3 regions of the Streptomyces nidicola genome follow, and region 1 is predicted to be linked to each of the others. Evidence: riboswitches for the same ligand, from Rfam matches in the RefSeq annotation. Region 1 holds a riboswitch; each other region holds the start of a gene.
The links. A riboswitch is a leader RNA that binds a small molecule or an ion and turns the genes downstream of it on or off. The one in region 1 is predicted to bind cobalamin.
Positions count from the first base shown of each region.

Region 2: linked by a shared signal. The riboswitch ahead of ACOKM3_RS16315 (ribonucleoside-diphosphate reductase subunit alpha) and the one ahead of metE (5-methyltetrahydropteroyltriglutamate--homocysteine S-methyltransferase) in region 1 are both predicted to bind cobalamin.
Region 3: linked by a shared signal. The riboswitch ahead of ACOKM3_RS28470 (prenyltransferase/squalene oxidase repeat-containing protein) and the one ahead of metE (5-methyltetrahydropteroyltriglutamate--homocysteine S-methyltransferase) in region 1 are both predicted to bind cobalamin.

Region 1 is NZ_JBNBPI010000001.1:537,951-544,894, reverse strand. It holds gene ACOKM3_RS02570 (hypothetical protein) at 1-452, shown strand, start outside; gene ACOKM3_RS02565 (PepSY-associated TM helix domain-containing protein) at 610-2,082, shown strand; gene metE (5-methyltetrahydropteroyltriglutamate--homocysteine S-methyltransferase) at 2,144-4,477, opposite strand; cobalamin riboswitch at 4,654-4,851, opposite strand; gene ACOKM3_RS02555 ((2Fe-2S)-binding protein) at 5,003-5,731, shown strand; gene ACOKM3_RS02550 (amidohydrolase family protein) at 5,797-6,944, shown strand, end outside.
Region 2 is NZ_JBNBPI010000001.1:3,604,915-3,616,728, reverse strand. It holds partial or broken gene ACOKM3_RS16325 (class I SAM-dependent methyltransferase) at 1-406, opposite strand, end outside; gene ACOKM3_RS16320 (ribonucleotide-diphosphate reductase subunit beta) at 520-1,539, opposite strand; gene ACOKM3_RS16315 (ribonucleoside-diphosphate reductase subunit alpha) at 1,539-3,896, opposite strand; cobalamin riboswitch at 4,024-4,154, opposite strand; gene ACOKM3_RS16310 (GNAT family N-acetyltransferase) at 4,218-4,739, opposite strand; gene mctP (monocarboxylate uptake permease MctP) at 4,845-6,473, opposite strand; gene ACOKM3_RS16300 (DUF3311 domain-containing protein) at 6,470-6,736, opposite strand; gene ACOKM3_RS16295 (YbdD/YjiX family protein) at 6,863-7,066, opposite strand; gene ACOKM3_RS16290 (carbon starvation CstA family protein) at 7,035-9,197, opposite strand; gene ACOKM3_RS16285 (GntR family transcriptional regulator) at 9,327-10,091, opposite strand; gene ACOKM3_RS16280 (sugar ABC transporter substrate-binding protein) at 10,433-11,737, shown strand.
Region 3 is NZ_JBNBPI010000001.1:6,300,272-6,312,085, reverse strand. It holds gene ACOKM3_RS28485 (MBL fold metallo-hydrolase) at 1-913, shown strand, start outside; gene ACOKM3_RS28480 (hypothetical protein) at 1,080-1,325, shown strand; gene ACOKM3_RS28475 (flotillin family protein) at 1,340-2,503, shown strand; adenosylcobalamin-variant (AdoCbl-variant) riboswitch at 2,839-2,914, shown strand; gene ACOKM3_RS28470 (prenyltransferase/squalene oxidase repeat-containing protein) at 3,018-4,238, shown strand; gene ACOKM3_RS28465 (SCO2322 family protein) at 4,301-4,930, shown strand; gene ACOKM3_RS28460 (energy-coupling factor transporter transmembrane component T) at 4,934-6,103, shown strand; gene ACOKM3_RS28455 (ABC transporter ATP-binding protein) at 6,100-7,761, shown strand; gene ACOKM3_RS28450 (ECF transporter S component) at 7,758-8,603, shown strand; gene ACOKM3_RS28445 (aggregation-promoting factor C-terminal-like domain-containing protein) at 8,820-9,230, shown strand; gene ACOKM3_RS28440 (alpha/beta hydrolase family protein) at 9,296-10,588, opposite strand; gene ACOKM3_RS28435 (steroid 3-ketoacyl-CoA thiolase) at 10,684-11,814, opposite strand, start outside.

The sequences.
Region 1 (6,944 bases):
TCGCGCACCCGGCGGCGTCCGGCGGTTCCGTCGCGGGCCGGTGGCTGGACCAGGTGCTGTGCCGTGTGCCCACGGCTTCCATGCCGGCCGACCCCATGGGCGGCATGAGTGGCATGCATGGCATGGCCGGCATGGCGGACATGCCCGAGATGGAATCGCACGGTCATGACATGGGCGGCATGTCACCGTCCGGCATGCTCGTGGCCCACCTCCTGGCTGCCGTGCTGAGCGGACTCTGGCTCGCGTACGGCGAGCAGGCCGCGTTCCGCATCGCGAGGTCCTTCGTCGGGCGGATCGTCGCGCCCTTGAGGCTCCCGCTCCGCCTTCCCGCTCCGCCGCACCGGCCGCGCGTCCAGGTCCGCCGCACGCGGCGCGACCGTACGCCCCGTGACCTCCTCCTCGCCGACACGATCACCTCCAGGGGCCCGCCCGCAGGGGACGCTGTCGCCTGACGACAGCCGGTTCACCCGAGGCTGCGCCGCACCCTCGGGCATCGGCCGTGCGCACACCCGCGCGGCCGAGTCCCCATGCAACGCACCGGATCCGGATGTGCCCAGGGCCGAACGGCCCGCGCCCGGACTCCGTGCTGCCCGAAACTGGAGGACCACGTTGTCCCTCACCTCAGAAACCTCCGACACCTCTGAACCGCGCCCAGCGGAACAGACCGAGCACGCACCGCCGTCGCCGCCCGTCGAGCGGTCGACCTGGGCGTCGCTGCGCCCGCTGGTGCTGCGACTGCACTTCTACGCCGGGGTGTTCGTCGCCCCGTTCTTGTTCGTCGCCGCGGTCACGGGCCTGCTCTACGCGGGCTCGTTCCAGGCCGAGAAGATCGTGTACGCCCATGAGCTGAACGTCCCCGTGGGCAAGTCCGAGCTGCCGATCGCCGATCAGGTCGCCGCCGCCCGCAAGGCTCATCCGGAGGGAGACATCAGCGCGGTACGGCCTTCCCCCGAGGCCGGGGCGACGACCCGAGTCATGCTCTCCGGTGTGCCGGGAGTCGACGCCGACTACACGCTCGCGGTGTTCGTGAACCCGTACAACGGGGAGGTGCGCGGCGCCCTCGAACAGTACGGATCGACGGGCGCGCTGCCGCTGCGCACCTGGATCGACGAGCTCCACCGCGACCTCCACCTCGGCCAAGTGGGCCGCCTCTACAGCGAGTTCGCGGCGAGCTGGATGTGGGTGATCGCGGGCGGCGGCCTCGTCCTCTGGTTCGGCAGGCGCCGTTCCCGTCGCGCGATCCGCGGCGCGACCGGCCGCAGGCGCACCCTGTCGCTCCACGGCTCGGTGGGTGTCTGGGCGGCGCTCGGACTCTTCTTCCTGTCGGCAACGGGCCTGACCTGGTCGACGTACACAGGGGCGAACATCACCGACCTGCGTGCCGCGCTCGGCCAGACGACCCCGACCGTCTCCGCGACCGTGACTCCAGGCGGTGAACACGCCGGCCATGACATGGCCGGTATGGAGGGCATGGAAGGTATGGAGGGCATGGACATGGGCGGGGCCGGCGCCGAGAAGGGCGGGGGTGACGTCGGCCTGAACGCGGTGCTGAAGTCGGCCCGCGCCGAAGGCCTCTCGAACCCCGTGGAGATCGTCCCGCCCGCCGACTCCTCCTCGGCGTACGTCGTCCAGCAGATCCAGCGGAGCTGGCCGGAGAAGCAGGACGCCGTCGCCGTCGACCCGGCGAGCGGCGAGGTCACGGACGAGGTGCGGTTCGCGGACTACCCGGTGCTCGCCAAGCTGTCCCGCTGGGGCATCGACCTGCACACCGGCAACCTGTTCGGCCTCGTCAACCAGATCGCCCTCGCCGCCCTCGCCCTGGCGGTGGTGCTCCTCATCGTGTGGGGGTACCGCATGTGGTGGCAGCGCGGGCGCGGCTCCGCCTTCGGCCGGCCCGTCCCGCGCGGAGCCTGGCAGCACGTGCCGCCGTACGTCCTGGTGCCGTTGATGGCGGTGATCGCGCTGCTCGGCTACTTCGTGCCGCTGCTCGGCGTCCCGCTCGCGGCGTTCATGCTCTGCGACATCGCGCTCGGCGAGATCGCGTACCGGCGGGGAAAGCGCACGTACGCGCCCACCGCCTGATGTGAGCCGGTGCGCGCCCTGCCCCTGGTGCCGACAGGTGCACCAGGGGCAGGACCGCGCATCAGGGTGCGGTCCGCCCGAGCTCCTCACGGACCGTGCGTGCGGCGGCAACCAGGTGTTCCAGGGAGGCGCGGGTCTCCGGCCAGCCGCGGGTCTTCAGCCCGCAGTCCGGGTTGACCCACAGCCGCTCGGCCGGGATGGCCTCAAGTCCCGTACGCAGCAGGGCGACCGCCTCGTCGACGCTCGGAACGCGCGGCGAGTGGATGTCGTACACGCCCGGACCGGCTTCGCGCGGGTAGCCGTGAGCGGCGAGCTCGTGGGCGACCCGCATGTGGGAACGGGCGGCCTCCAGACTGATGACGTCGGCGTCGAGGTCGTCGATGGCCTGCACGATGTCACCGAACTCGGCGTAGCACATGTGCGTGTGGATCTGCGTGTCAGGCCGGACGCCGCAGGTGGTGAGGCGGAACGCCTCGGTGGCCCAGGCGAGGTAGGCCGCGTGGTCGGTGGCGCGCAACGGGAGCGTCTCGCGCAGCGCGGGCTCGTCGACCTGGATGACCGAAGTGCCGTTCGCCTCAAGGTCGTTGACCTCGTCGCGCAGGGCGAGGGCCACCTGTCGGGCGGTGTCACCAAGTGGCTGGTCGTCGCGGACGAAGGACCAGGCGAGCATGGTGACGGGACCCGTGAGCATGCCCTTGACGGGGCGGTCGGAGAGCGACTGGGCGTACGTCGCCCAGCGCACGGTCATCGGCTCGGGGCGGGAGATGTCACCCGCGAGGACCGGCGGGCGGACGTAGCGGGTGCCGTACGACTGGACCCAGCCGTGCTGGGTCGCCAGGTAGCCGGTGAGCTGCTCGGCGAAGTACTGGACCATGTCGTTGCGCTCGGGCTCGCCGTGCACGAGCACGTCGATGCCGGCCTTCTCCTGGAAGGAGACGACCTCACGGATCTCGTTCCTGATGCGGTCCTCGTACCCCGCGGTGTCGATGCGTCCGGCCCTCAAGTCGGCTCGGGCGGCGCGGAGTTCGCCGGTCTGCGGGAACGAGCCGATGGTCGTGGTCGGCAGCAGCGGCAGGTTCAGGAGGGCCCGCTGGGCGGCGGTCCGCTCGGTGTACGGCTGCGAGCGGCGCCCGTCGTCCTCGGTGACGGCGGCGGCGCGCCTCCGCACCGCCGGATCGCGCGTGATGGGCGAGGTGGCGCGCGAGTTCAACGCGGCGCGGTTGGCAGCGAGTTCGGCCGAGACCACGCCGGTTCCCCGGGTCAGGCCCTTGGCGAGGGTGGCGACCTCGGTGGTCTTCTGGCGGGCGAAGGCGAGCCAGCGCCGGATCTGCGGCTCGATGTCCCGCTCCACGGACGCGTCCAGCGGGACGTGCAACAGCGAGCAGGAAGCGGCCACGTCGACGCGCTCGGCGAGCCCGAGCAGGGTGCCGAGCGTGGCGAGGGACCGCTCCAGGTCGTTGACCCAGACGTTGCGGCCGTCCACCACGCCGGCGACGAGGCGCTTGCCGGGCAGGCCGCCGGCGGCGGCGAGTTCGTCGAGGTTGGCGGCGGCGGAGCCGGTGAAGTCGAGGGCGAGGCCGTCGACGGGGGCCTTGGCGAGCACCGGCAGGGCCTCGCCGAGCCGGTCGAAGTACGAGGCGACCAGGAGCTTCGGGCGGTCGACGAGGGCGCCGAGGTCACGGTAGGCGCGGGCGGCGGCGTTCAGCTCGGCCGGGGTGCGGTCCTGGACCAGCGCGGGCTCGTCGAGCTGCACCCAGGTGGCACCCGAGGCGCGCAGGTCGGTGAGGACCTCGGCGTATACGGGCAGCAGCCGGTCCAGCAGGGTGAGCGGATCGAAATCGTCCGCCACGCCCGGGGCGGGCTTCGACAGGAGAAGATAGGTGACAGGTCCGACCAGCACCGGACGACCGTCAAGGCCCAGGCCGAGGGCTTCTCGCAGCTCTGCGACCTGCTTGCCGGAATCGGCGGTGAACACCGTGTCAGGACCCAACTCCGGTACCAGATAGTGGTAGTTGGTGTCGAACCACTTGGTCATCTCCAGCGGAGCGACGTCCTGGGTGCCGCGGGCCATGGCGAAGTACCCGTCCAGGGCGTCCGCCGCGACGGCGGCCCGGTGGCGCTCGGGCACCGCCCCGACCATCATGGTCGTGTCCAGGACGTGGTCGTAGTAGGAGAAGTCGCCGGTCGGCACCTCGTCGATGCCGGACGCGGCCAGGTCCTGCCAGGTGGCGCGGCGCAGTTCGGCGGCGGTGGAGCGGAGAGTGTCGGCGGCGACGCGGCCCTTCCAGTAGCCCTCGATCGCCTTCTTCAGTTCGCGGTTCGGGCCCTGGCGGGGGTAGCCGTACACGGTGGCCCGTGCGGCTGCGGTCTTTGTGATCGCGGTCCTGGTGGTCACGGAAATCTCCTTCGAGAGACGTATCCCTGGGATCCCGGAGGCTTCTGCGGCACGAAGGAGTGACACCACCGTGGCGGCGACCGCGCGCTGCGAGGCGCGGCCTTCCGCCGGTATGTGTACGCCGACCCGCCCTCGAGGTCACCGAGATCTCCGCGCACGATTCGTCCGTGCGCGGGCAGTCGGCAGGTCTTCGGACTCGCGGGCACGCCCACCCGAAAGGGCGGACACCTAGTGACCGTCGCTTCCCGGACCCCTGTTCCGGAGTCCAGTGCGTATGACGGCGGTCGTTCCCACTCACCGCTGCGGGGCAGTCCCGGATTCCCACCGGGTTCCCTCTTGCGACGCCCCGTCTGGCGGGCGGGGCGAACCAGCTGCGTCGTTCACCCTACGGGTCCGCGCCCGGCGGCCGCCACAACGTCCGGCCCGCCGGCCGCTCGGCGCCGGATGGCATCATGGCCGCGAACACGGGCGACGGCGGCCCCGAGGAACCGGTGCGGAACTCCTCGGCGAGAGGGAGGAAGCGGTATGCCCGAACGGCTCGCGCAGACGGAAGTGGCGCCGGAACAGGTCGCCGAGGCGCTGCGCGACGTGTCGCGGATCGGCGGATTCTTCGCCCTCGACACGGCCCCGACGCGGTCGTCCGGAGCCGGAGCCGGAGCCGAAGTTGAAGCTGAAGTCGACGCCGACGCACGGCTCGTGCGCGCCGGGCTCGCCGAACGGGCCCAGGCGGTCAACGACCACTACCGCACACCCGAACCCCGTATCGGCGTCTCCATCGCCCACCTGGGTCTCGCGGCCCGCCTTTGGTCACCGGTCCTCGCCTGCGCGCTCGTCCACGGGATCGTGCCGACGATGAGCGCGGTGGAGTGGTCGGGCGAGGGCTCGGCCATCCGGCTGCGCCGACCCGAGGGCCGACGCGCGGCGGAACTCCCGTCACTCGCCGACGCGGTCCACGAGCAGGTGGACGGCGTCCTGGAGGCGGTCGAGAACGCCCTCACCACCAAGGTGGCGCCGCGCCTGCTGGCCGGTAATTCCGCGTCGGCGCTCGTCGGCTCGGCGGCCCAACTACTGAGGTCGCGGCCCGAGTTGCGTACGGATCTCACGCGTCTGACACGCGAACTGCTGGAGACGGGCCGACTGCGGGGCACGGGCCGGATCACCGGAGCCGATCTGTCGTTCCGGCGACGCAGCTGTTGCCTCTTTTACCGCGCGCCCGGCGGCGGCAAGTGCGGAGACTGCTGTTTGGTGCGGTGATGGCGGTGATGGTGGAGTGACTGGACGACGATGAAGACAAGACACACGAAGGAGAGCCGCGCCTCATGTTGATCACCGCCGCGCACGTCCTGGTCGGACCCGATCGTGACGCCCTGGCCGACGGCGCGGTGCTCGTACGCGAGGGCGTCATCGCCTGCGTCGGCCCGCGCGAAGAGGTCGAGCGCCGGGCGCGGCCCGATGAGCCTCGGCTCGACTTTCCTGCCGGAACCGTGCTCCCCGGCCTGATCGATGCCCACGTGCACCTCTGCTTCGACGCGGGCCCCGACCCCGTCGCCACGCTCCAGGAGCAGGGCGACGAGGCGCTGTTCGCCGCCATGGCGGGTCGGGCGGAGCAGCTGCTGAGCGTCGGTGTCACGACGGTCCGAGATCTGGGTGACCGGGGTGGCCTCGCGGTGCGTCTCGCCCGGGACATCAAGGAGGGCGCGGCCGTCGGCCCGCGTGTCGTCCCGGCCACGGTGCCGGTCACTCCGCCCGGTGGCCATTGCTGGTTCCTCGGCGGCGAGGCCTCCGGCCCTGACGAATTGCGGCGCCTGGTTCGGCGCAACGTGGAGGCGGGCGCCGAAGTCATCAAGGTCATGGCGACCGGCGGCGGCCTCACCAAGGGTGGAGCCAAGAGCTGGGAATCCGAGCTGTCCGAGGCGGAGTTGGCGGCGCTCGTCGACGAGGCACACGGCGCAGGGCTGCCGGTCGCCGCGCACGCGCACGGCGTCGACGGCATCACGGCCGCTGTCGCGGCGGGCGTCGACAGTATCGAGCACTGCACCTGGATGACGGCCGACGGATTCGAGGTCCGCCAGGACGTGCTCGACCAGATCGTCCAGCGGAACATCCACGTCTGCCCCACGGTCAGCCCGAACTGGCGGATGCTGCCGAAGTTCTTCGGCGCCGAGCGCGCCGAGGCCATGTTCGGCGCGGTGCGTCGGATGGCCGAGGCCGGTGCGCGGCTGATCGCGGGCACCGACGCGGGCGTCCAGCGCGCCGGGTTCGACGGCCTGCCCTCCAGCCTCACGTTCTACGAGCACCTGGGCCTGCCCAACGACCGCGTCCTCGCCATGGCCACGACGGAAGCCGCTCGCGCGCTGCGCCTTGAGGAGACGACCGGCCGGCTCACTGCCGGCTACAGCGCCGACATCCTCGTGGTGACCGGCGACCCGCTCGCCGACCTCGGGGCGCTGCGGTCGGTGGCGGCCGT
Region 2 (11,814 bases), 3.1 Mb from region 1:
CCCGCAGCGCCTCGGCCAACACCCGTCCCCTGTCGGCCCGTTCGGGCAGGTGGTACAGCGGTCCGAGCAGCAGCACCACGTCGTACGAGGAGTCGGCGGCGCTCAACGCTCGGCCGTCACCCAGCTCGACCGTGCACCCGGCGCCCGCCGCCTCCCGCACGTGCCGCTCCACGGGGTCGACGAGATGCACGCGATACCCGTCCCCGACCAGCCACCGCGCGTGGGTGCCCGGCCCTCCTCCCACGTCGAGCACGGAGGCCGGGGCGGCAGGCAGATGGCGTCTCAACAGCTCTTGTGTACGCACAAGTTCGAGCACGCCGGCGGCGGAGGCGCCGAGCCGTGCGTGCTCGTCGAACTGGGTGGAGTAGTAGGTGAGGACCTCGTCTGCGACCTGGGGTGTTGTCATGCCCCGCAAGTCTGACGAAGGGGCGGCGGGCGACGCATCTCAATTAGCGCCGCCCACCGCCCCGTTGGAGCCGAACCCGTCAGGGGGCCCGACCCGTCATACGGATGGACCCGTCAGAAGTCCTCGTCGAAGCCGACCGAGCCTTCGACCGCGACCTGGTAGGCCGAGGGGCGGCGTTCGAAGAAGTTGGTCAGTTCCTGGACGCCCTGGAGTTCCATGAACGAGAACGGGTTCTCCGAGCCGTAGATCGGCGCGAAGCCGAGGCGCTGCAAGCGCTGGTCGGCGACGCACTCCAGGTACTGGCGCATCGAGTCGGTGTTCATGCCCGGCAGGCCCTCGCCGCACAGGTCGCGCCCGAACTGCAGCTCCGCGTCGACCGCTTCCCGCAGCATGTCGGTGACCTGCTGCTGGAGCGCGTCGTCGAAGAGCTCCGGCTCCTCCTTGCGGACCGTGTCCACCACGTCGAAGGCGAAGCTCATGTGCATCGTCTCGTCACGGAACACCCAGTTGGTGCCGGTGGCCAGGCCGTGCAGCAGGCCGCGCGAGCGGAACCAGTAGACGTAGGCGAAGGCACCGTAGAAGAAGAGGCCCTCGATGCACGCGGCGAAGCAGATGAGGTTGAGGAGGAAGCGGCGGCGGTCCGCCTGGGACTCCAGGCGGTCCATCTCCTCGACCGAGTCCATCCACTTGAAACAGAACTCCGCCTTCTCGCGGATGGACGGGATGTTCTCCACCGCCGCGAAGGCCGCAGTGCGGTCCTCGGGGTCGGGGAGGTAGGTGTCCAGGAGCGTCAAGTAGAACTGGACGTGGACGGCTTCCTCGAAGAGCTGGCGCGACAAGTACAGGCGCGCTTCGGGGGAGTTGATGTGCTTGTAGAGCGTGAGGACGAGGTTGTTCGCGACGATCGAGTCACCCGTCGCGAAGAACGCGACCAGGCGGCCGATCATGTGCTGCTCACCCGGCGACAGCTTCGCGAGGTCGGCGACGTCCGAGTGGAGGTCGACCTCCTCCACCGTCCACGTGTTCTTGATGGCGTCGCGGTAGCGCTCGTAGAAGTCCGGGTAGCGCATGGGGCGCAGGGTCAGTTCGAAGCCCGGGTCGAGCAGGTTCTTTTCCGTGGCGGGAGTGGTCATTACTGGCAGGCCTCGCAGGACTCGGGGTTTTCCAGGGAGCAGGCGACCGCGTCGGGGTCGGGCGTCGCGGTCTGCGCGGGGACGGTGCTGTTGCCCGCCGCCCGCGCGATGCGTGTCGCCGGGCGCGAGCGCAGGTAGTACGTCGTCTTCAGGCCCGACTTCCAGGCGTACGCGTACATCGAGGAGAGCTTGCCGATGGTCGGCGTCTCCATGAAGAGGTTCAGGGACTGGGCCTGGTCGAGGAACGGGGTCCGCGCCGCCGCCATGTCGATGAGGCCGCGCTGCGGGATCTCCCACGCCGTGCGGTACAGGGCGCGGACCTCGTCCGGGATCCAAGTGAAGCCCTGCACCGAGCCGTTCGACTCGCGCAGTGCCTCACGGGTCTGGGCGTCCCAGACGCCGAGCCTCTTCAGCTCCTCGATCAGGTACCCGTTGATCTGGAGGAACTCGCCCGACAGCGTCTCCCGCTTGAAGAGGTTGGAGACCTGCGGCTCGATGCACTCGTAGACGCCGGCGATCGACGCGATGGTGGCGGTGGGCGCGATCGCGAGGAGGAGGGAGTTGCGCATGCCGACGTCGGCGATACGTTCCCGCAGCGCCGCCCAGCGCTCCGGCCACGTCAGCTCGACGCCGTAGTGGTCGGGGTGCAGCACGCCGCGGGCCGTACGGGTCTTCTCCCAGGCGGGAAGCGGGCCGTTGCGCTCGGCGAGGTCGGCCGACGCCTCGTACGCCGCGAGCATGATGCGCTCGGAGATGCGGGTGGACAGGGCGCGGGCCTGCGCCGAGTCGAACGGCAGGCGCAGCTTGAAGAAGACGTCCTGGAGGCCCATCGCGCCGAGGCCCACCGGGCGCCAGCGGGAGTTGGAGCGGCCCGCCTGGTCGGTCGGGTAGAAGTTGATGTCGACGACGCGGTCGAGGAAGGTGACGGCCGTGCGGACCGTCTCGTCGAGGCGCTCCCAGTCGATGTCCCCGGTCTCTACGTCCACGAAGGCGCCCAGGTTCACCGACCCCAGGTTGCAGACGGCCGTCTCCCCGTCGTCCGTCACCTCCAGGATCTCCGTGCAGAGGTTGGAGGAGTGGACCGTGTGGCCGGGCTCAGCCGTCTGGTTGGCGGTGCGGTTGGCGGCGTCCTTGAAGGTCAGCCAGCCGTTGCCGGTCTGCGCGAGGGTGCGCATCATGCGGCCGTACAGATCGCGGGCGGGGATGGTCCGCTGGGGCTTCCCGTCGGCCTCGGCCTTGCGGTACGCGGCGTCGAACTCCTCGCCCCACAGGTCGACCAGCTCGGGCACGTCGGCCGGCGAGAACAGCGACCACGGCTGGTCCGCGTTCACCCGGCGCATGAACTCGTCGGGGATCCAGTGCGCGAGGTTCAGGTTGTGGGTGCGGCGCGCGTCCTCACCGGTGTTGTCGCGCAGCTCCAGGAACTCCTCGATGTCGGAGTGCCAGGTCTCCAGGTAGACCGCGGCGGCGCCCTTGCGGCGGCCTCCCTGGTTCACGGCGGCGACCGAGGCGTCCAGCGTCTTCAGGAACGGGACGATGCCGTTGGAGTGCCCGTTCGTGCCGCGGATCAGCGAACCGCGGCTGCGGATGCGGGAGAACGAGAGGCCGATGCCGCCCGCGTGCTTCGAGAGGCGGGCGACCTGGTGGTACCGGTCGTAGATCGAGTCGAGCTCGTCGAGCGGGGAGTCGAGCAGGTAGCAGCTCGACATCTGGGGGTGGCGGGTGCCGGAGTTGAAGAGCGTGGGGGAGGAGGGCAGGTAGTCGAGGCGGCTCATCAGGCCGTAGAGAGCGGCCACTTCGTCCAGCGCGCGGACGCTGTCGTCCTCGGCGAGGCCGCAGGCCACGCGCAGCATGAAGTGCTGCGGGGTCTCGATGACGTGCCGGGTGATCGGGTGGCGCAGCAGGTAGCGGCTGTGCAGGGTGCGCAGGCCGAAGTAGCCGAAGCGGTCGTCGCCCGCGATGTCGATCAGCGCGTCGAGGCGCGCCGCGTGCACCCGGACGAACTCGGCCGTACGGTCCGCGATCAGGCCCTCGCGGTGGCCGACCGCGACCGACTCCGTGAAGGACGTGACGCCCTGCGAGGCGGCCTCCGCGGCGATGGAGCGGGTGAGCAGGCGGGCGGCGAGCCGGGAGTAGGCGGGGTCCTCGGAGATCAGACCGGCCGCGGCCTCGGTGGCGAGATCGCGCAGCTCGGCCTCATCGGCCCGCGCCGAACGGCCGCGCAGCGCGGCGGCCGCGATCCGGCCGGGATCGGCGTCGGGGAGTTCGGCGGTCAGCTCGGTCAGGGTGCGCAGCAGTGCGGCACCCGGGCCGTCCTGGGGCGTGGCTGAGACCGGTTCGGCGGGCGCGATGGTCACGTGGAGGCTCTCCCTCGCTCGGCTCGAGGCCTGCGGGGAGGAGGTGGCAGCGCGGGCGCGCACGGGCGGGCCCTCGTCCACCGGCCCTTTCCGCGAGGCCCGGACGTCGTCGACGCCCGGGCCGGTCGGCTCGGGCGTACCGTCGACAGGTCATCGGACTCACGCGGGCGTTTTTGTACGCCTACGTACACCGTTGCGGGACAGTTCCGGATTCGCACCGGATTCCCCTGTGGTGACAGCGAGAGCGAGCATACATGTTGTGTCGGGCTTTCGCGTCAGCCCCATATGTTGTGTCGGCGTCGCGCCGGGGTGCCCGTGCCCTCAGCCCGCCGATGCCTCCGCCGCCCCCGCCGCCAGCCTCAACTCGTACGCCCGCAGCAGCACTTCCGGGATCGGGGACCAGTCGCGGTCCGGGATCCGGGTGAAGCCGAGGCGCTCGTAGAGGCGGTGCGAGGCGGTCGCGAGCGGCTGGGTGCAGAGCACCACCGCCGATTTGCCGGCCGTGCGGGCCCGGTCGATCACGGCCCGCACGAGCGCCTCGCCGACGCCCTTCCCGCGCGCCTCGACGGCGACCGCCAGCATGCGGAACTCGGCCTCCGAGGGGCGTGCGATCTCCGCGTACGAGTGCTTGTGCGAGGGGACGTAGGTGACGCCGCCGACGACCCGGCCGTCGGGGTCCTCGGCGACGAGCACCTCGGCCTGCCGCGCGCGTTTCTCGACGTCGCGCAGTTCGGCGGCGTACCAGTCGTCCTCGCCGAACGCGAGCAGCCCACTGCCCAGGTAGGCGCGGGCACTCAACTCGCCGAGCGCGGCGTACTCATCGGGGCGCACAGTTCTGATCACGACGCCATGGTTACGCGACCCCCGGCCGTGGCCGCAACGTCTTCCCGGAAATGTGTCGGGCCCCTCCGCAAGCGGAGGGACCCGAGACGCGTGCGTACGCGGTGCCTAGTGACCGGAGCCCGCGCCGACCGTCGGCAGGTCGACCTGGACGCCCTTGTCGCCCGCGTCGGCCGTGTAGTCCTCGCGGGACGTCTCGTCGACGCCGTCCGGGGCCTTGAACGCCTTGAGGACGAAGGTTCCGACCACGGTCACCACGATGTTCAGGACGAACGCCGTGAGGCCGATGTAGCCGATCTCACCGATGCCGGGGATCTCCGCCGAGGAGCCGCCGAAGTGCGCCTGCGTCGGCGACGCGACGCCGTACGCGGCGAGCGTGCCGTACACCATGCCGACCGCCCAGCCGGCGAGCAGCGCCCACCGGTGGAACCAGCGCGTGAACAGGCCGCCGACCAGCGCGGGCATCGTCTGGAGGATCCAGATGCCGCCGAGCAGCTGGAAGTTGATCGCGACGGTCTTGTCCATGGTGAGGACGAAGGCCAGCGCGCCCACCTTCACGAGCAGCGAGACCAGCTTGGAGACCTTGGTCTCCTGCGCGGGCGTCGCGTCCGGCTTGATGAAGTCCTTGTAGATGTTGCGCGTGAACAGGTTCGCGGCGGCGATGGACATGATGGCCGCGGGGACCAGCGCGCCGATGCCGATGGCGGCGAACGCGACGCCCGTGAACCAGTCCGGGAACATGTTCTCGAACAGCTGCGGGATCGCCAACTGCCCGTTCTGCACCTTGATCCCTGCCGCGATCGCCATGAACCCGAGCAGTCCGAGCAGGCCCAGCATCAGCGAGTACAGCGGCAGGATCGTGGTGTTGCGGCGGATCACGTTGCGGCTCTTGGAGGAGAGGGTCGCCGTGATCGAGTGCGGGTACATGAAGAGCGCCAGGGCGGAACCGAGCGCGAGCGTCGCGTACGTCCACGTACCCGAGGAGCCCGGTGCTAGCCCGGCGACCGGTTTGCCCGCTGCTTCGTTGGCCGCGTCGAACTTGTCGTTCGCCGCCGAGAAGATGTGCTCGAACCCGCCGAGCTTGATCGGGATGTAGATGATGGCGACCGCGATCACGAGGTAGATCAGGCCGTCCTTGACGAACGCGATCAGCGCGGGCGCGCGCAGGCCCGAGGAGTACGTGTACGCGGCCAGCACGCCGAAGGCGAGCAGCAGCGGCAGGTCCTTGATGAACCAGTTGGTGTTCTCGCCGCCGCCGACGCCCATCACGTCGAGAACGGCCTGGATGCCGACCAGTTGGAGCGCGATGTACGGCATCGTGGCGAGGATGCCGGTGATCGCGACCGCGAGCGAGAGGCCCTTCGAGCCGAAGCGGCCGCGCACGAAGTCGGACGTGGTCACGTACCCGTGCTTGTGCGAGACCGACCACAGGCGCGGCAGGAAGGTGAAGATCAGCGGGTACACGAGGATCGTGTACGGCACGGCGAAGAAGCCGGAGGCGCCGGCCGCGTAGATCGCCGCGGGTACGGCGACGAAGGTGTACGCCGTGTAGAGGTCGCCGCCCAGCAGGAACCAGGTGACCCAGGTGCCGAACGAGCGGCCGCCCAGGCCCCATTCGTCGAGCGAGGCCTCGTTTTCGGCCTTCCGCCAGCGCGCCGCGAGGAAGCCCATGACCGTGACGGCCACGAAGAAGAAGATGAAGACGGTGAGCGCGACACCGTTGACGCCGCCGTTCACGCCTGGCCTCCAGCCGACTGAGCAGACTTACGGGCACGCTGATCGCGCTGCCACAGCTTGTACGCGATCATCGTGAGCGCGGTCGAGATGAGCACCCAGAGCATCTGGTACCAGTAGAAGAACGGGACGCCGATGAGCGTCGGTTCGATCTTTGCGTAGGAGCTGACCCAGAGCATCGCGACGAACGGTGCGACCAGACACAGTGCAATGATCACGCGCACCGGCGTGATCACCGGTTGTTTCACTTCAGGCGCATCGGACATTCGCGGTTCCGTTCCCCTCGCTCATCAGAGATCCCACTTATCTCACGTTTAACGCCCGGGAAATCTAAGCGAGAGTCTTGATCTATGGAACCCCTGTCCGGATAACGGACCCGTTCGGGGGCCGCCTCAGCAGCAGCGGAACCCCTGCCGTGGATCCGATTCCTGGCGGTCCGTCCGCATGCGTTCGAACTCGCGCCGGGACGGCACGGACGCGCCCGGGTGGGTCTCCCCGAGGTGCGTCACGTACCGCTCGTACGCGCTCTCGTCCGTCAACTCGCGGACGAACCACCGCACATACCTAGCCACCCGTAGAACTGCCGACGCCGGCATCGCGCGCCTCCGCCTTCTCCTCCTGTGTGGGGACGAGCCCGGCCGGTGCCACCAGCGTGGACTCGACGTACGGAGCCTCGCTCAGCTTGGACGACTGGGGGTTCCGCACGTGCTTCACGCATACCCGCAGCGCGTCGAGGACCACCACGACGATGAGGAGGGCGAGCGCGGCCGAAAGGACGCCGTCCACCGTGGAGTTGGTGACCACGGTGTGCATGTCGTCCATGGTCTTGGCGGGCGGCAGGATCTTTCCGGCGTCGATGGCGTCCTGGTAGTTCGAGCGCTGCTGGAAGAAGCCGACGCGCGGGTCGGACGAGAACACCTTCTGCCAGCTGGCGGTCAGCGTCACGACGGTGTCCCAGACCAGCGGGATCCCGGTGATCCAGGCCCACTTGAGCCGCCCCGACTTCACGAGCAGCGTCGTGCAGACGGCGAGGGCGACGGCGGCGAGCAGCTGGTTGGAGATGCCGAAGATCGGGAAGAGCTGGTTGATCCCGCCGAGCGGCTCGTGCACGCCGACCCACAGGAAGTAGCCCCACAGGCCGACGACGACGGCGCTGGTGATCAGCAGCCCCGGCTTCCAACTGATGTTCTTGAACGGCTTGTAGACGTTGCCGAGCATGTCCTGGAGCATGAACCGGCCCACGCGCGTGCCCGCGTCGAGCGCGGTCAGGATGAACAGCGCCTCGAACATGATCGCGAAGTGGTACCAGAAGGCGCGCAGTCCGCCCCCGGTCACCTGCGAGAAGATCTCCGAGACGCCGACGGCGAGCGTCGGCGCGCCGCCCGTACGGGACAGCAGGCTCGACTCCTCGACGTTCTTCGCGGCCTGCGCGAGCTCCGCAGGCGAGATCGAGTACCCGAAGCCCGCCACGGCCTGCGACGCGGACTGCACGCTGTCGCCGATGACTCCGGCGGGCGCGTTCATCGCGAAGTAGAGCCCGGGGTCGATGATGCTCGCGGCGACGAGCGCCATCACGGCCACGGACGACTCCATCAGCATGGAGCCGTAGCCGATCATCCGGACCTGCGTCTCCTTCTGGATCATCTTCGGCGTCGTGCCGGAGGAGATCAGCGCGTGGAATCCGGAGAGCGCGCCGCACGCGATGGTGATGAAGACGAAGGGGAAGAGCGAGCCCGCGAAGACCGGGCCGTCGCCGCGCGAGGCGAAGTCGGTGACCGCGTCCATCTTCAGCGTCGGCAGCGCGACCACGACGCCGATGGCGAGCAGCGCGATGGTGCCGAGCTTCATGAACGTGGACAGATAGTCGCGCGGCGCGAGCAGCATCCACACCGGAAGCACCGAGGCGACGAAGCCGTAGATCACCATCCAGATCACGAGCGTCGAGGGCGCGAGCGTGAAGGTGTCGGCCCACGAGGACTCGGCGACCCAGCGGCCCGCGATGAGCGCGATCAGCAGCAGCGCGACCCCGATGAGCGACACCTCGGACACCCGTCCGGGGCGCAGCACCCGCAGATAGAAGCCCATGAGCAGCGCGATCGGGATGGTCATCGCGATGGAGAAGGTGCCCCACGGCGACGAGGCGAGCGCGTTCACCACGACCAGGGCGAGCACCCCGAGCAGGATGATCATGATGGCGAAGGCGGCGACCAGGGCGGCGGCGCCGCCGAACGGGCCGATCTCCTCGCGTGCCATCTGGCCGAGCGAACGCCCGTCGCGCCGCGTCGAGAAGAACAGCACGACCATGTCCTGGACGGCGCCCGCGAAGATCACGCCGACGATGATCCAGATGGTGCCCGGCAGGTACCCCATCTGCGCCGCGAGCACGGGACCGACCAGCGGTCCCGCCCCCGCGATGGCCGCGAAGTGGTGCCCGAGCAGCACGCGCCGGTCGGTGGGGTGGAAGTCCATGCCGTTGTTGAGCCGCTCGGCGGGCGTGGCGCGTTTCCCGTCGACCTTCAGCACCTTGTGCGCGATGAACTTCGCGTAGAAGCGGTAGGCGATGGCGTACGACCCGAGGGCGGCGGCCACCATCCACGCGGCGGAGACGTTCTCGCCGCGGGAGAGCGCGAGTACGGACCAGCCGGCCGCGCCCACGAGGGCGACGACGGTCCACAGGATCACGGTCTTAGGAGAAGCGGTACGCACTGGTGGGTCCTCCCCGTCCATGCGACGACGGGAGGACCGTAAGCCAGAAATGTGATCTGCGCTACACCGCGTGCGGGAAAGCGTCTACTCCGTTATCCGGCACGGGAGTTGGGGCTCTTTCGGGGGTCGGTCGGTGGGGCGCTTGAGGGGTCAGTCGGTGGGCCGCTTGAGTCGTGCCACGAACTTGTACCGGTCGCCCCGGTACACCGAGCGCACCCACTCCACCGGCTGTCCCGAACCGTCGATCGAGTGGCGGGAGAGCATCAGCATCGGCAGGCCGACGTCCGTGCCGAGCAGCCCCGCCTCGCGCGGCGTCGCGAGGGAGGTCTCGATGGTCTCCTCGGCCTCGGCGAGGTGCACGTCGTAGACCTCGGCGAGCGCCGTGTAGAGGGACGTGTACTTGGCGAGGCTGCGGCGCAGCGCCGGGAAGCGCTTCGCCGACAGGTGCGTGGTCTCGATGGCCATCGGCTCGCCGCTCGCGAGGCGGAGCCGCTCGATGCGCAGGACCCGGCCGCCGGCGGCGATGTCGAGGAGCTGCGCGAGGGTCTCGTCGGCGGTGACGTAGCCGATGTCGAGCAGCTGCGAGGTCGGCTCCAGGCCCTGGGCCCGCATGTCCTCGGTGTACGAGGTGAGTTGGAGCGCCTGGGAGACCTTGGGCTTGGCGACGAAGGTGCCCTTGCCCTGGATCCGTTCGAGACGGCCCTCGACGACGAGCTCCTGGAGCGCCTGGCGGACCGTGGTGCGGGAGGTGTCGAACTCGGAGGCGAGCGTGCGCTCGGGCGGGACGGGGGTGCCGGGCGGCAGCGTCTCCGTCATGTCGAGCAGGTGCTTCTTGAGGCGGTAGTACTTGGGCACGCGTGCGGTGCGGACGGGCGCCCCGCCCTCGTTCTCCGCACTGCTGACGTCGGTGCTCATGCTCCGCCTTCCCGGCTCCGGTGCCCACGCGACTCCGTGACCCCTCCTTATACCGCCCGGTGGCCGTCTGGTCTAGTCCACCCGCCGAGGGTGTCCGCAGGTGGTCAACGCCCTTGCCCTGCTTGGCGGATGCGGCCCGGGTGTCGTTCCGATAACGGACGCGGGGACGTCTCTCGGCCACCCTTGACAGCCCAATTGGTCTGGGCCAAGCTCCCCGTACTGGTCTACACCATTAAAGATCAGGTCCCAGTCCCATCAGCCGGATCCGCGTACGCAGACGTGTGCTTGCCGTATGTCATCGCTGTGGGTGGGGGGTTGCAGGGTTCCCTGAGGAGGGTGACATGAACCGCAAGCTCATAGCGGCCGTCGGCGTCGCGGCGATGATGTCCGCGGTCGCGGCGTGTGGGAGTGACAGCGGCAGCGATGCCGGCAAGGACCCGAAGGACCGCACCGGCGACGTCTCGGTCTGGCTGATGGTCGACGCGCAGAGCACCTGGCCCGGCCTGGTCAAGGACGTCAACGCGCAGTTCAAGAAGAAGTACCCGAAGGTCAAGGTCAACGTCTCGTACCAGCAGTGGGCGGACAAGGCCAAGAAGCTCGACACCGCCCTGGGCGGCGACAAGTTCCCGGACGTCGTCGAGCTCGGCAACACCGAGACCATGCAGTACATCCTCAACGGGGCGCTCGCCGAGATCGACCCGAAGAAGTACGACAACAGCGACTCCTGGATCAAGGGCCTCAAGGACACCTGTTCCTTCGAGGGCAAGATGTACTGCGTCCCGTACTACTCCAGCGCGCGCGTCGCCATCTACAACAAGGACCTGCTGAAGTCGGCCACCGGCTCCGACAAGCTGCCCACCGACGAGACCGCGTTCCTCAAGGCGATGGACAAGGAGACGGCGAAGCAGGGCGCGAAGGACAAGCGCTTCTCCTCCCTGTACCTGCCGGGCCGCTACTGGTACGCCGCCATGTCCTACGTCCAGGCGTACGGCGGCAGCATCGCCTCGTACGACGACGCCACCAAGAAGTGGAAGGGCACCCTCTCCGACGCCAAGTCGCAGGAAGGCATCCAGCACTTCATCGACCTGGTGAAGAAGTACAACAAGGGCGACATCACCAAGGACGAGCAGGACCACGCCAACGTCATGGCCAACGAGAAGGCCGGCGTCCTGTACGGCAACGGCTGGGAGGCCGGCTCCGTCGTCGACGGCAAGGCCAACGGCAACCCGAAGCTGAAGGACAAGATCGCCGTCGCCTCCATGCCGGGCCCGAACGGCAAGACCCTGCCGTCCTTCGTCGGCGGCTCCGACCTCGCCGTCACGCAGAAGTCGAAGAACGCGGACCTCGCCGAGGACTGGATCTCCATGTTCACGAGCGAGAAGTCCCAGGAGGTCCTCACCGCGAAGAACGTGCTGCCGAGCAACACCAAGCAGCTGCAGCCGCTGAAGGAGAAGGCGGAGACCGAAGCCGCGGCGAACGCGGTGGAGAGCGCCTGGTTCACGCCGATCGCCCCGGGCTGGACCGCGATCGAGAAGGAGGAGGTCCTGAAGAACATGCTTCTCGACATCCTCAAGGGCAAGTCCGTCGCCACGGCCACCAAGGCGGCCGACACCAAGATCGACGAGCTGATCAACAAGGAGTCCTGAGCCCTCGGGCTCCGGAGCGAGGGGCGGGACCGACACCGTTCGGTTCCGCCGTTCACCCTCCTCTCCTCTTTCGCTGA
Region 3 (11,814 bases), 5.8 Mb from region 1:
CCCGACGTCCTGGGACTCCCTGTCCACCGGCCTGACCGCGTGCGGCACGAGCGTCGGCGAACTCACCGGTGTCCTGATCACCCATCACCACCCGGACCACCACGGCCTGTCGGAGAAGGTGCGGGAGGCGTCCGGTGCCTGGATCGCGATGCACGAGGCGGACGTGGCGGTGGTCCGGCGCACCCGGGAGAACAAGCCGGAGCGCTGGTACGCCTACATGGTGCGGAAGTTGGTCGCGGCCGGTGCGCCCGAGGAGCACATCGCCCCGCTGATCGCGGCCCGCGACTCCGGAAAGCAGCGCCAACTACCGGGCTTCGCCCCCGCGTTGCCCGACCGCACCATCACCCCCGGCGACCTCCTCGACCTGCCGGGCCGCAGGCTGCGCGCGATCTGGACGCCGGGCCACACCCCGGGGCACGTCTGCCTGCACCTGGAGGAGGAGCACCCCGCGGGCCGCGCGGGCAACGGCCGCCTCTTCTCCGGCGACCACGTGCTGCCCGGCATCACCCCGCACATCGGCCTGTACGAGGACCCCGACGACGCCACCGTCACCGACCCGCTCGGCGACTATCTCGACTCGCTCGAACGAGTGGGACGGCTCGACCCGGCGGAGGTCCTCCCGGCGCACCAGCACCCGTTCACCGACGCCCCGGCGCGCGTGGCCGAACTGCTGGACCACCACGAGGACCGCCTGACCGGCCTCCTCACCCTCCTCTCCTCCCCCCTCACCCCATGGCAGCTCGCCGAACGCATGGAGTGGAACCGCCCGTGGGCCCAAATCCCGTACGGGTCACGGACGATCGCGGTGTCGGAGGCGGAGGCGCACTTGCGCCGCCTGCAGAAGTCGGGCCGGGTGGAACAGGTCTCGGGCAGCGACCCGGTGACGTATCAGTCAAGCCCCTGCGGCGATTGAGCAGCGGGGCCCGGGGCAGAGCCCCGCGACCGCAACACCGGTGCCGCGCAACAAGTTCCCGCCCCGGAGGATCTTTGCCGCGCCCTGATGGAAGGCCCGCCCCCGCAGGCGTATGTTCTGGCCACAAGAGCTCGCACGAGCTGGAACGACAAGGGGGCGCCCGCCGATGACGCCGGACGAGGCAGTGGTCGGCCAAACGGGGAAGCTGGTCCTCGGCACGCGTGGGGCCGGTGGTCCGGGTGAGGTGTTGGTGCAGGTCAGGGGCGGGACCGAGACCTTTCTCGCGTACTCGGACGAGCCCCTGGAGCGGGGCGCCACCGTGCTCGTGATCGAGTCCCGCGGATGCCGGCAGGTCGTGGTCATGGCCTGGTCCGACCCACTTCTCCCCGGCGGCGAGGGCGACGCCCGCTAAGGAGACGTACAGGCATGTTCGGATATCGCGTTCCCGCGCCCGACGAGGCGATGCTGATCTCGGGCGGCAGGCGGGGACTTGGGGGAGCGCCGTTCCGCGTCGTCACGGGGCACGGGAAGTTCGTGCTCCCCGTGTTCCGCAAGACCCGCTTCCTGTCGCTCGCGATGAGCGAGGCGGAAGTCGTCGAGAAGTGTGTGACCAAGCAGGGCATCGCCCTGACCGTGCGCGCCGTGATCGCCTTCAAGGTCGGCAACGACCACGAGTCGATCGTCAACGCCGGTCAGCGCTTCCTCTCCGACCAGGACCAGATGTCGGTCCTCACCGGGCGCATCTTCGCCGGTCATCTGCGCTCGATCATCGGCTCGATGACGGTCGAGGAGATCGTGACCGAGCGGCAGAAGCTCGCCACGGAGGTCCTCGACACGTCGAAGGCCGAGATGGCGAAGATCGGGCTGCACGTCGACTCGCTGCAGATCCAGTCCATCGACGACGGCCAGACCGGGTACATCGAGGCGATGTCGCGCCCGCACAAGGCGGCCATCCAGCGGCAGGCGCAGATCGCCCAGGCGCAGGCCACGCAGGCGTCCGCCGAGGCGGAGCAGGCGGCTGCCCGTAAGCAGGCCGAGTACGCGCGGGAGACCGCGGTCGTGCAGGCCGAGTACAACGCGCAGGTCGACCGGGCCAAGGCGCAGGCCGAGCAGGCGGGCCCGCTCGCGCTCGCGCACGCCCAGCAGGAGGTCCTCGCGGCGCAGACGGAACTTGCCATGAAGCAGGCCGAGTTGCGGGAGAAGCAGCTGATCTCGGAGGTCGTGAAGCCGGCGCAGGCCGACGCGGAGCGCATCCGCGTGCTGGCCCTCGCCGAGGCCGAGCGGATGAAGATCCAGGCGGAGGCGGCGGCGTCGTACGACCGGGTCGCCCTCGACCGCATGCTCATCGACCAGCTGCCGCAGATCGTGAAGGAGGCGTCGGCGGGGCTCGCCGGAGCGAACGTCAACGTCCTGAACGGGGCGGACGGCCTGGGCGAGATCGCGGCGGGCCTGGTCGGCCAGGGCCTCACCATCCTCGACTCGGTCCGCAAGAACCTCTCCGGTGAGGGTGCGGACGGGTTCGGCTCGGCGGTCGAGCCCTACGTAGGCGCTCCGCGCGGCAGCGACGACGGCCCGGTCGACGTCCGCTGACCACCGGCACCGGCGTTACGGCCTCGGGGCTCCGCCCCGGCCCCCGCGCCTCAATCGCCGGCGGGGCTGAATTTGCCCACCCGCCGCAGGGCTCGACAGGCCCATCGCCGGCGGGGCTTGATCGGTCTTTCGCCGGCGGGGCTTGATCTATCAAGCCCCTGCGGCAATTGAGCAGCGGGGTCCGGGGCAGAGCCCCGAGGCCGTCACGCCGGTGCGGCATTTCCAGCCCCGCCGGCGTTTGAGGCGCGAGGTCCGGGGCGGAGCCCCGCGCGGGTGGCCGGGGCGGAGTCCGGGGGCCGGGGCCACCCCGCCGGGTACAGTAAAGACGTCGTCAGTACGTACGTACGAGGGGAAGCCGGTGCAAATCCGGCGCTGACCCGCAGCCGTGACAGCCGGAATGCCTCATACGTACGCGCTCGGCTCAGGACCGTCGAGGAATACGGAGCCGGAGCCGCCCGGTACCTCCGTGTGCCGCGCCGCCCCGCTCCCCGCAGGGAGAGGCACCCGCCCCACCATGAACATTCGCCGCAGCGCCGCGCTCGTCGCCGCGACCGTCGCCATCGGCGCCATGGGCGCGCAGGCCGCGAGCGCGGACAGTGCCTCCCCCTCGCCGAAGACGGCCGTCCCGTCGGGCCTCTACGGCAAGAGCGACCCCACGTACGACGGCGTCTGGCGGCAGTCCCTGGCGCTGGTCGCGCAGGACACCGTGGGCGTCAAGCCCGCCAAGAAGGCCGTGGACTGGCTGGCCGGGCAGCAGTGCGAGAACGGCGGCTTCGCCGCCTTCCGCGCCGAGCCCACCAAGCCCTGCGACGCCAAAACCAAGATCGACAGCAACGCCACCGCGGCCGCCGTCCAGGCCCTCGCCGCGGTCGGCGGCCGTGACGGCGAGGTCGCCAAGGGCGTCGACCGGCTGAAGAAGACCCAGAACGCCGACGGCGGCTGGGGCTACAGCCAGGGCATGGACAGCGACGCGAACTCCACGTCCGTCGCCATCGGCGCCCTCGCCGCGGCCGGTGAGAAGCCGTCCGAGGTGAAGTCGGGCAAGGGCAAGACCGGCACCGACGCCCTCGCGTCCCTCGCCCTCCCCTGCGCCAAGGGCAAGGACGGCGGCGCCCTCGCCTACCAGCCGGACAAGAAGGGCGAGCTCGCCGCGAACGCCGACGCCACCGCCGCCGGTGTGCTCGGCGCCCTCGGCACCGGCTTCGCACCCGGCAAGGGCACGGCCCCGGACGCGTACACCTGCGAGGACGGCAAGAGCGCGAAGGACATCGCGCACAACGGCGCCGTCTACCTCCAGAACCAGCTCGACACCCACCTCTACCTGAAGTCCCAGCTGGCCGGCGCCACGGACCAGCCCGACTACGGCAACACCGCCGACGCGGTCACCGCCGTCGCAGCCGCGGAGGGCGTCAAGGCCACGAAGGACTCGTACACCTGGCTGGAGAAGAACGCGAAGGGCTGGGCCGCGCAGACCGGACCCGCCGCCTACGCCGAGCTGATCTTCGCGGCGCACGCCACCGGCAACGACCCCCGCGACTTCGGCGGCACGGACCTGGTGAGCGCGCTCAACAAGACCGGCCCGGAGCCCGCCTCCACGAAGTCGTCCGCTTCGGACTCGGACGAGACGAAGGACGACGGTGGCAGCGGCGCCAACTGGTGGATCATCGGCGTGATGTTCATCGCGGCCGTGGGCGCCGGTTTCCTGCTCAGCGGCCGCAAGAAGCAGCAGCAGTGACCGCGCGCAGGTCGGCCGGGCTCGGCGGGCTCGTCATCGCGACTCTCGTGGCGCTCCTCGCCATGACCGTCGCCCCGGCGCAGGCCGCCGGGTACCGGTACTGGTCGTTCTGGGAGCGGGACGGTGGCTCTCAGAAGGCTTCCCAGAACGCATGGACGTACGCGACGGCGGGCCCCTCGCAGAGCAAGCCGGACGACGGTGACGTGCAGGGCTTCCGGTTCGCGGTGAGCGCGGACTCGAAGGACGCGAAGCAGCCGCGCGGCACGGCGTCCTTCGGTGACATCTGCGCCGATACGCCCGCCAAGGACGGCAAGAAGCGGATCGCGCTCGTCATCGACTTCGGCACGGCGGCCGACGCCCCCTCCGGCGAGACCCCGCCGAAGCCGCGCACCGCGTGCGCGCAGGTCGCCGATGACGCGACGAGCGCCGACGCACTCGCCGCCGTCGCGAAGCCGCTGCGCTACGACAGCAGCGCGATGCTGTGCGCGATCTCCGACTACCCGAAGTCGGGCTGCGGCGAGCAGGTGTCCAAGGAGACGCCCGACAAGACGCCCTCGACCCCCTCCGCGAAGGACTCCGCCTCGCAGACCGACGACGACGGCGGCCCCTCCGTCGGACTCATCGCCGGCATCGCCGTGGTCGTCGTGCTCGGCGTCGCGGCCGGCGTGCAGGCCCGACGCCGCCGCCTCTGACGCATGGCCGCCTCCCAGCTCCGCGCCCCCAGGGCCCACCGCTCCAACTCGCTGCACCCCGGCGCCTGGTGGATCTGGGCGCTCGGCCTCGGTACTGCCGCGTCCCGCACCACGAACCCGCTGCTGCTCGCGCTGCTGATCGGCGTCGCCGGGTACGTGGTGGCGGCGCGCCGCACGGAGGCGCCGTGGGCGCGTTCGTACGGGGCGTTCGTGAAGCTGGCGCTGGCCGTGCTCGGCATCCGCCTGGTCTTCGCGACGCTGCTCGGCTCGGCGATCCCGGGTACGCACCTGCTGTTCACGCTGCCCGAGATGCCGCTGCCGGACTGGGCGCAAGGGGTGCGGATCGGCGGCCCGGTGACACTCGAAGGCCTCGTCTTCGCGCTCTACGACGGCCTGAAGCTGGCCACGCTCCTCATCTGCGTGGGCGCCGCGAACGCGCTCGCCTCCCCCTCCCGGCTGCTCAAGTCGCTGCCGGGCGCGCTGTACGAGGCCGGGGTCGCGGTCGTGGTGGCGATGACGTTCGCCCCGAACCTGGTCGCGGACGTCCGCAGGCTGCGCGCGGCGCGGCGCCTGCGCGGCCGCCCGGACCGCGGCCTGCGCGGGCTGCTCCAGGTCGGGCTCCCGGTCCTGGAGGGCGCGTTGGAGCGCTCGGTGTCCCTGGCCGCCGCCATGGACGCGCGCGGCTACGGCCGGACCGCCGAGGTGCCGCCCGCCGTCCGCCGTGCCACGGCCGCGCTCACGCTGGGCGGCCTCATCGGGGTGTGCGCGGGAACGTACGGACTGCTCGCGGCGTCCGGAGCCGGATACGGGCTCCCGGTGCTGCTGGCCGGGGTGGCGGCCGCGCTCGGCGGACTCTGGCTGGGCGGTCGCCGCACGGTACGCACCCGCTACCGGCCCGACGTGTGGGGCGTGCGGGCCTGGCTGGTCGCGGCGTCCGGAGCGGTGGCCGCGGCGGTCATGATCTGGACCGGCACCCGGGACCCGGCATCCCTCCAGCCGCCGGTGGTCCCGCTCGCGGCGCCGGAGCTGCCGCTGTGGCCGGCGGCGGGCATCCTGCTCGGCCTGCTCCCGGCCTTCCTCGCACCCGCTCCCGACAGGCCGGCCGGGACGAATCCCGACAAGCCGACTTCCGACAAGCCGATTCCCTGCAAGCCGACGGAGGCGTCGTCATGATCCGCTTCGAGAACGTCTCCGTGACCTACGACGGCGCCTCACGCCCCACCGTCGACGGCATCCAACTCCACGTACCCGAGGGGGAGTTGATGCTCCTCGCGGGACCGTCAGGGGTGGGCAAGTCCACACTCCTCGGAGCGGTGAGCGGACTGGTCCCGCACTTCACGGGCGGCACGCTCGCGGGCCAGGTCACCGTCGCCGGCCGCGACACCCGTACGCACAAGCCGCGCGAACTCGCCGACGTCGTCGGCACGGTGGGCCAGGACCCGCTCGCGCACTTCGTGACGGACACGGTCGAGGACGAACTCGCGTACGGCATGGAGTCGTTGGGCCTGACCCCACCGGTCATGCGCCGCCGCGTGGAGGAGACCCTCGACCTCCTCGGCCTCGCCGACCTGCGCGACCGCCCCATCTCCACGCTCTCCGGCGGCCAGCAGCAGCGCGTCGCGATCGGCTCCGTCCTCACCCCGCACCCCCAGGTCCTGGTCCTCGACGAACCGACGTCCGCCCTCGACCCGGCAGCGGCGGAAGAGGTCCTCTCGGTCCTGCAACGCCTGGTCCACGACCTGGGCACCACGGTCCTGATGGCCGAACACCGCCTGGAACGCGTCATCCAGTACGCGGACCAGGTGGCACTGCTACCGAGCCCGGGCGAGCCCTTGACGGTGGGCGCCCCGGCCGACGTCATGGCGGTGTCCCCGGTCTACCCCCCGGTGGTCGGCCTGGGCCGCCTGGCGGGCTGGGACCCACTCCCCCTGACGGTGCGCAATGCGCGACGCGCGGCGACCGACCTGAAACTCCGGCTCGCGCAATCAACGCCGGGGGCCAATCGAGAAGCTCGGGCAAATCAAGCCCCGCTCTGGGACGAGAGCCAGCGGGGTCCGGGGCAGAGCCCCGCGACGTCAACCACGTTGGCCGCAACCAAGAACCTGGGCGTACGCCGCGGACGGATCGAAGCCATCCGCCACATCACCCTCACGGTCACCACCGGCGAGGTGCTCGCGCTGATGGGTCGCAACGGCGCCGGCAAATCGACCCTGCTCTCGACCCTCGTCGGCATGATCAAGCCGACCTCCGGCACAGTCACGACCGGCGGAGCCACCCCCCACAAGACCACCCCCCGCGACCTCATCCGCAAGGTGGGCCTCGTCCCCCAGGAACCCCGCGACCTGCTCTGCGCGGACACGGTCGCGGCGGAGTGCGCGGCGGCGGACAAGGACGCGTCCGCCACCCCCGGCACCTGCCGCGCGCTCCTGACCGACCTCCTCCCCGGCATCGCCGACGACACCCACCCCCGCGACCTCTCCGAGGGCCAGCGCCTCACCCTGGCCCTGGCGATCGTACTGACGGCGGCCCCGCCGCTGCTCCTCCTCGACGAGCCGACCCGCGGCCTGGACTACGCGGCCAAGTCCCGCCTCGTCACGATCCTGCGGAAGCTCGCGGCCGAGGGTCACGCCATCGTCATGGCGACGCACGACGTGGAGCTGGCGGCGGAGCTGACCCACCGCGTGGCGATCCTCGCGGACGGCGAGATCGTGGCCGACGGCCCCACCCCCGACATCGTCACGTCGTCCCCGTCCTTCGCCCCGCAGGTCGCGAAGATCCTGGCGCCGCAGCGCTGGCTCACGGTCTCCGAGGTAGAGAGGGCCCTGGCATGACGGGGACCACGACACCACTGCCCGTCACGGGCCGCGCGAACCCCGTACGCCTCGGCCCGCGCTCCATCGCCGCCCTGCTCCTGGTGAGCGCCGTCGGCGTGGTCGGCATCGGCTGGCCGCTGATCACAGGGCCCGGGTCCGAGGTGAACGCGCACGCGCAGGACGCGCCCTGGCTGTTCGCGGCGCTGCTCGTGCTGCTGGTCGCCGTGGTCGCGGCCACGATCTCGGAGTCCGGCATGGGCCCCAAGGCGGTGGCGATGCTCGGTGTGCTGGCGGCCGCGGGGGCGGCGCTGCGGCCCATCGGCGCGGGGACGGCCGGCCTGGAGCCGATGTTCTTCCTGATGGTCCTCAGCGGCCGGGTCCTCGGGCCCGGCTTCGGCTTCGTCCTCGGCTCGCTCAGCATGTTCACCTCGGCGCTGCTGACCGGGGGCGTCGGCCCCTGGATGCCGTTCCAGATGCTGTCGATGGGCTGGTTCACGATGGGCGCGGGACTCCTCCCCGGCGCCCACGCCCTGCGCGGCCGCGCCGAGCGCGTCATGCTCGCCGCCTACGGCTTCCTGGCCGCGTTCGCGTACGGCACGATCATGAATCTCGCGGGCTGGCCGTTCATGAACGCGCTGGCCTCCTCCGTGGCGTACCAGCCGGACGCCGCGCTGCACGAGAACCTGGCCCGCTTCCTCGCGTACTGCGCGGCGACCTCGCTCGGCTGGGACCTGGGGCGTGCGGCGCTCACCGTCGTCCTGACGCTGGTCGCGGGCGGCGCCGTCCTGAAGGCGCTGCGCCGGGCCACGCGGCGGGCCGCCTTCGAGGCCCAGGTCACATTCGACGAGCCGCGGGCGTGAAGCCCCCCACATGACCCACGTCACGTACTAAGCGGGACCGTAGTCCCTTGGCGCGCCTTCCCTACGTCACACAACGGACATTTACCCCAGACTCCATCGAGTCCGACTTTCCTTAGTAAAAGCCAACATTGCTTCCGCCCGTCGGTCTTTGTTTCTGTGGAGCAACCGCAAGGCACCACGCCCTGCGGCCCCCCGTCCCCCACGGAAGGTCACGTTTTGTCCGCCACGCTCCTGCGCCGTATCGCCACTCCGAAGAAGGCCATCGCCGGCGTCACCCTCGCCGCCGCCACGACCGGTTTCCTCTTCGCATCGGCCCCGGCCCAGGCCGCGTCGACGTCGGGCTCGGCGAAGGCCATCGCCCAGCAGAAGATCTCGAACTCGGCCCAGTTCAGCTGCTTCGACAAGATCGTGTCCCATGAGAGCGGCTGGAACCCGAACGCGACGAACGCCTCCACCGGCGCCTACGGCCTCGTCCAGGCGCTGCCCGCCAACAAGATGGCGTCGGCCGGCGGCGACTGGAAGACGAACCCCGAGACGCAGATCGAGTGGGGCGTGAAGTACATGAACGACCGCTACGGCAGCGCCTGCGGCGCGTGGAGCCACTGGCAGTCCAACGGTTGGTACTGACCGACCCCAAAACCTTGGCGAGGCGGCACCTTCCGGGTGCCGCCTCTTCTGTGCGTCGTGTCCCGTCACCGGCGCGCCTGCGCGATGAACCAGGTCGTCACCTTCGGTGCCGCCGACGCGAACGAGCCGAAGTGGTCCACCGGACCCTGGTCGAGGACCGGTACGTTCACCGCCCCTTCCCCCTTCAAGCGCGCCGCGCAACTGCGCGCGTTACCGATCGGGACATCCGTGTCGCCGGAACTCGCGTACAGCCGCACCGGAACGTCCGGCTTCCAGGCGCACGCCCCGTCGTTCGCCTCCATGGCCTCCTTCAGGGCGCCCGTCGGGTGCGCCATTCGCGCGTAGAACTCAGGGGTGAGCAGTTCCTTCACGGTCGCGGGGAGGCCCTTCGCCACGTCCTCCTCCGTGTGGTCCCCGTCGAAGAGCGACTCGACGCGGTCCGCGTACGGCGCGCGGAACACCTCGCCCGGGTCCTTGTAGAAGGGGTGCAGCCGGTTCTGGGCGACGAGGAAGTACGCGGTGTAGAAGCGGCCGCTGGTGTCGTTGACGCGGCCGTCGAAGAGTGCCGGGATCTCCACGCCCGACAGGTCGTAGGGGCCACTGACCGGGGCGAGCGCCCGCAGCCGCAAGGAGCGGTCCGCGCCGCGCTGAAGCGCGTCACCGAGCGCCATCGCGACCTGCCCGCCCTGGGAGAACCCGGTCGCGTAGACGTCGCCGGTGAGCGCGCGGCCGAGTCCGGGCGCGGCCTGCCGGGCGGCGCGCAGCATGTCGAGCGAGGCGGTCACGGACGAGGCGGTGTCCATGTACGGGTGGAGTCCGGGGCCTCGACCGAGTCCGAGGTAGTCGGGAGCGGCGACGGCGAACCCGGCGGAGGCGTTCAGGTACGAGGGGATGCGCCCGAAGTCGTCGCCTACGGACGGCGCGTAGTCGCGGTCGACCATGGTGCCGTGGGTGTCGGAGACGAGGCCGAGCCGGTGCGCGCCCGCGGTGGGGAGCGTGAACAGGCCGGTGGCGAGCGTGGGTTGTCCGTACGCGTCGACGGTCCGGTAGGTCAGCCGGTACGCCTGCACGCCGTACCGCACGGATGCGGTGTCCATGTCGCGCTCTGCGAGCCATCCCCGTACCCCCGCCCGGTCGAATCCCGCGACGGGCGTGACGGAGACGAGGCCGCCGCGCCGCGCGGCCGGGTCGTGCTGCCGTACTGCTGCCGCGGCGGAGGGGTCGAGGGCGACGGCGGCGGGAGCGGCGACGCCCCCGGCGAGCAGCAGCGCGGCGCCCACGCCGAGCGCCCTTCGGGACCACGAACCGCCCCTGGGTGAGGGGGAGTCGACCGAGGCGTCGTACGTGTCGTTTGTCATGACTCGAAGGTATGGATCGCCCCCGCGCCCCGACATCCGAACCGCCCCCGAACCCGGGGTGGGCATAACCCCACCCCGCGGACACCGGGGAACCCCTAGAGGCGCTGGATGATCGTGCCCGTGGACAGCGCCCCGCCCGCGCACATCGTGATGAGCGCGAACTCCTTGTCCCGCCGCTCCAGTTCGTGCAACGCCGACGTGATCAGCCGCGCCCCCGTCGCCCCCACCGGATGCCCGAGGGCGATCGCGCCACCGTTCACGTTCACCTTCTCCAGGTCCTGCTCGAAGACCTGCGCCCAGCTCAACACCACTGACGCGAACGCCTCGTTGATCTCGACGACGTCGATGTCCTTCAGGGACATCCCCGCCTTGCCGAGCACCGCCCGCGTCGCGTCGACCGGCCCGTCCAGGTGGTAGTGCGGGTCCGCGCCGACCAGCGCCTGCGCCACGATCCGCGCCCGCGGCTTCAGCTTGAGCGCCCGCGCCATCCGCTTCGACGCCCACATGATGGCGGAGGCCCCGTCGGAGATCTGCGAGGAGTTGCCCGCCGTGTGCACGGCCGTCGGCATCACCGGCTTGAGCTTCGAGAGGCCCTCCATGCTCGTGTCGCGCAGGCCCTCGTCACGGTCGACGAGCCGCCACATGCCCTGCCCCGCGGCCTGCTCCTCCTCCGTGGTGGGCACCTGCACCGCGAACGTCTCGCGTTTGAAGCGCTCCTCGGCCCAGGCGGTGGCGGCCCGCTCCTGGGATATGAGGCCGAGCGAGTCCACGTTCTCCCGGGTCAACTCCCGCCTGCGCGCGATGCGTTCGGCGGCCTCGAACTGGTTGGGCAGATCCACGTTCCACTCGTCGGGGAACGGCTTGCCGGGCCCGTGCTTGGAGCCGGACCCCAGCGGCACGCGCGACATCGCCTCCACGCCACAGCTGATCCCCACGTCGATGACGCCCGCCGCGATCATGTTCGCGGTCATGTGCGAGGCCTGCTGGGACGAACCGCACTGACAGTCCACCGTCGTCGCGGCCGTCTCGTACGGCAGGCCCATCGTGAGCCAGGCCGTGCGCGCCGGGTTCATGGACTGCTCGCCCGCGTGCGTGACCGTGCCGCCGACGATCTGCTCGACGCAGTCCGGCTGGATGCCCGTACGGCCGAGGAGTTCGCGATAGGTCTCGCCCAGTAGATAGGCGGGATGCAGATTGGCCAGCGCGCCGCCGCGCTTGCCGATCGG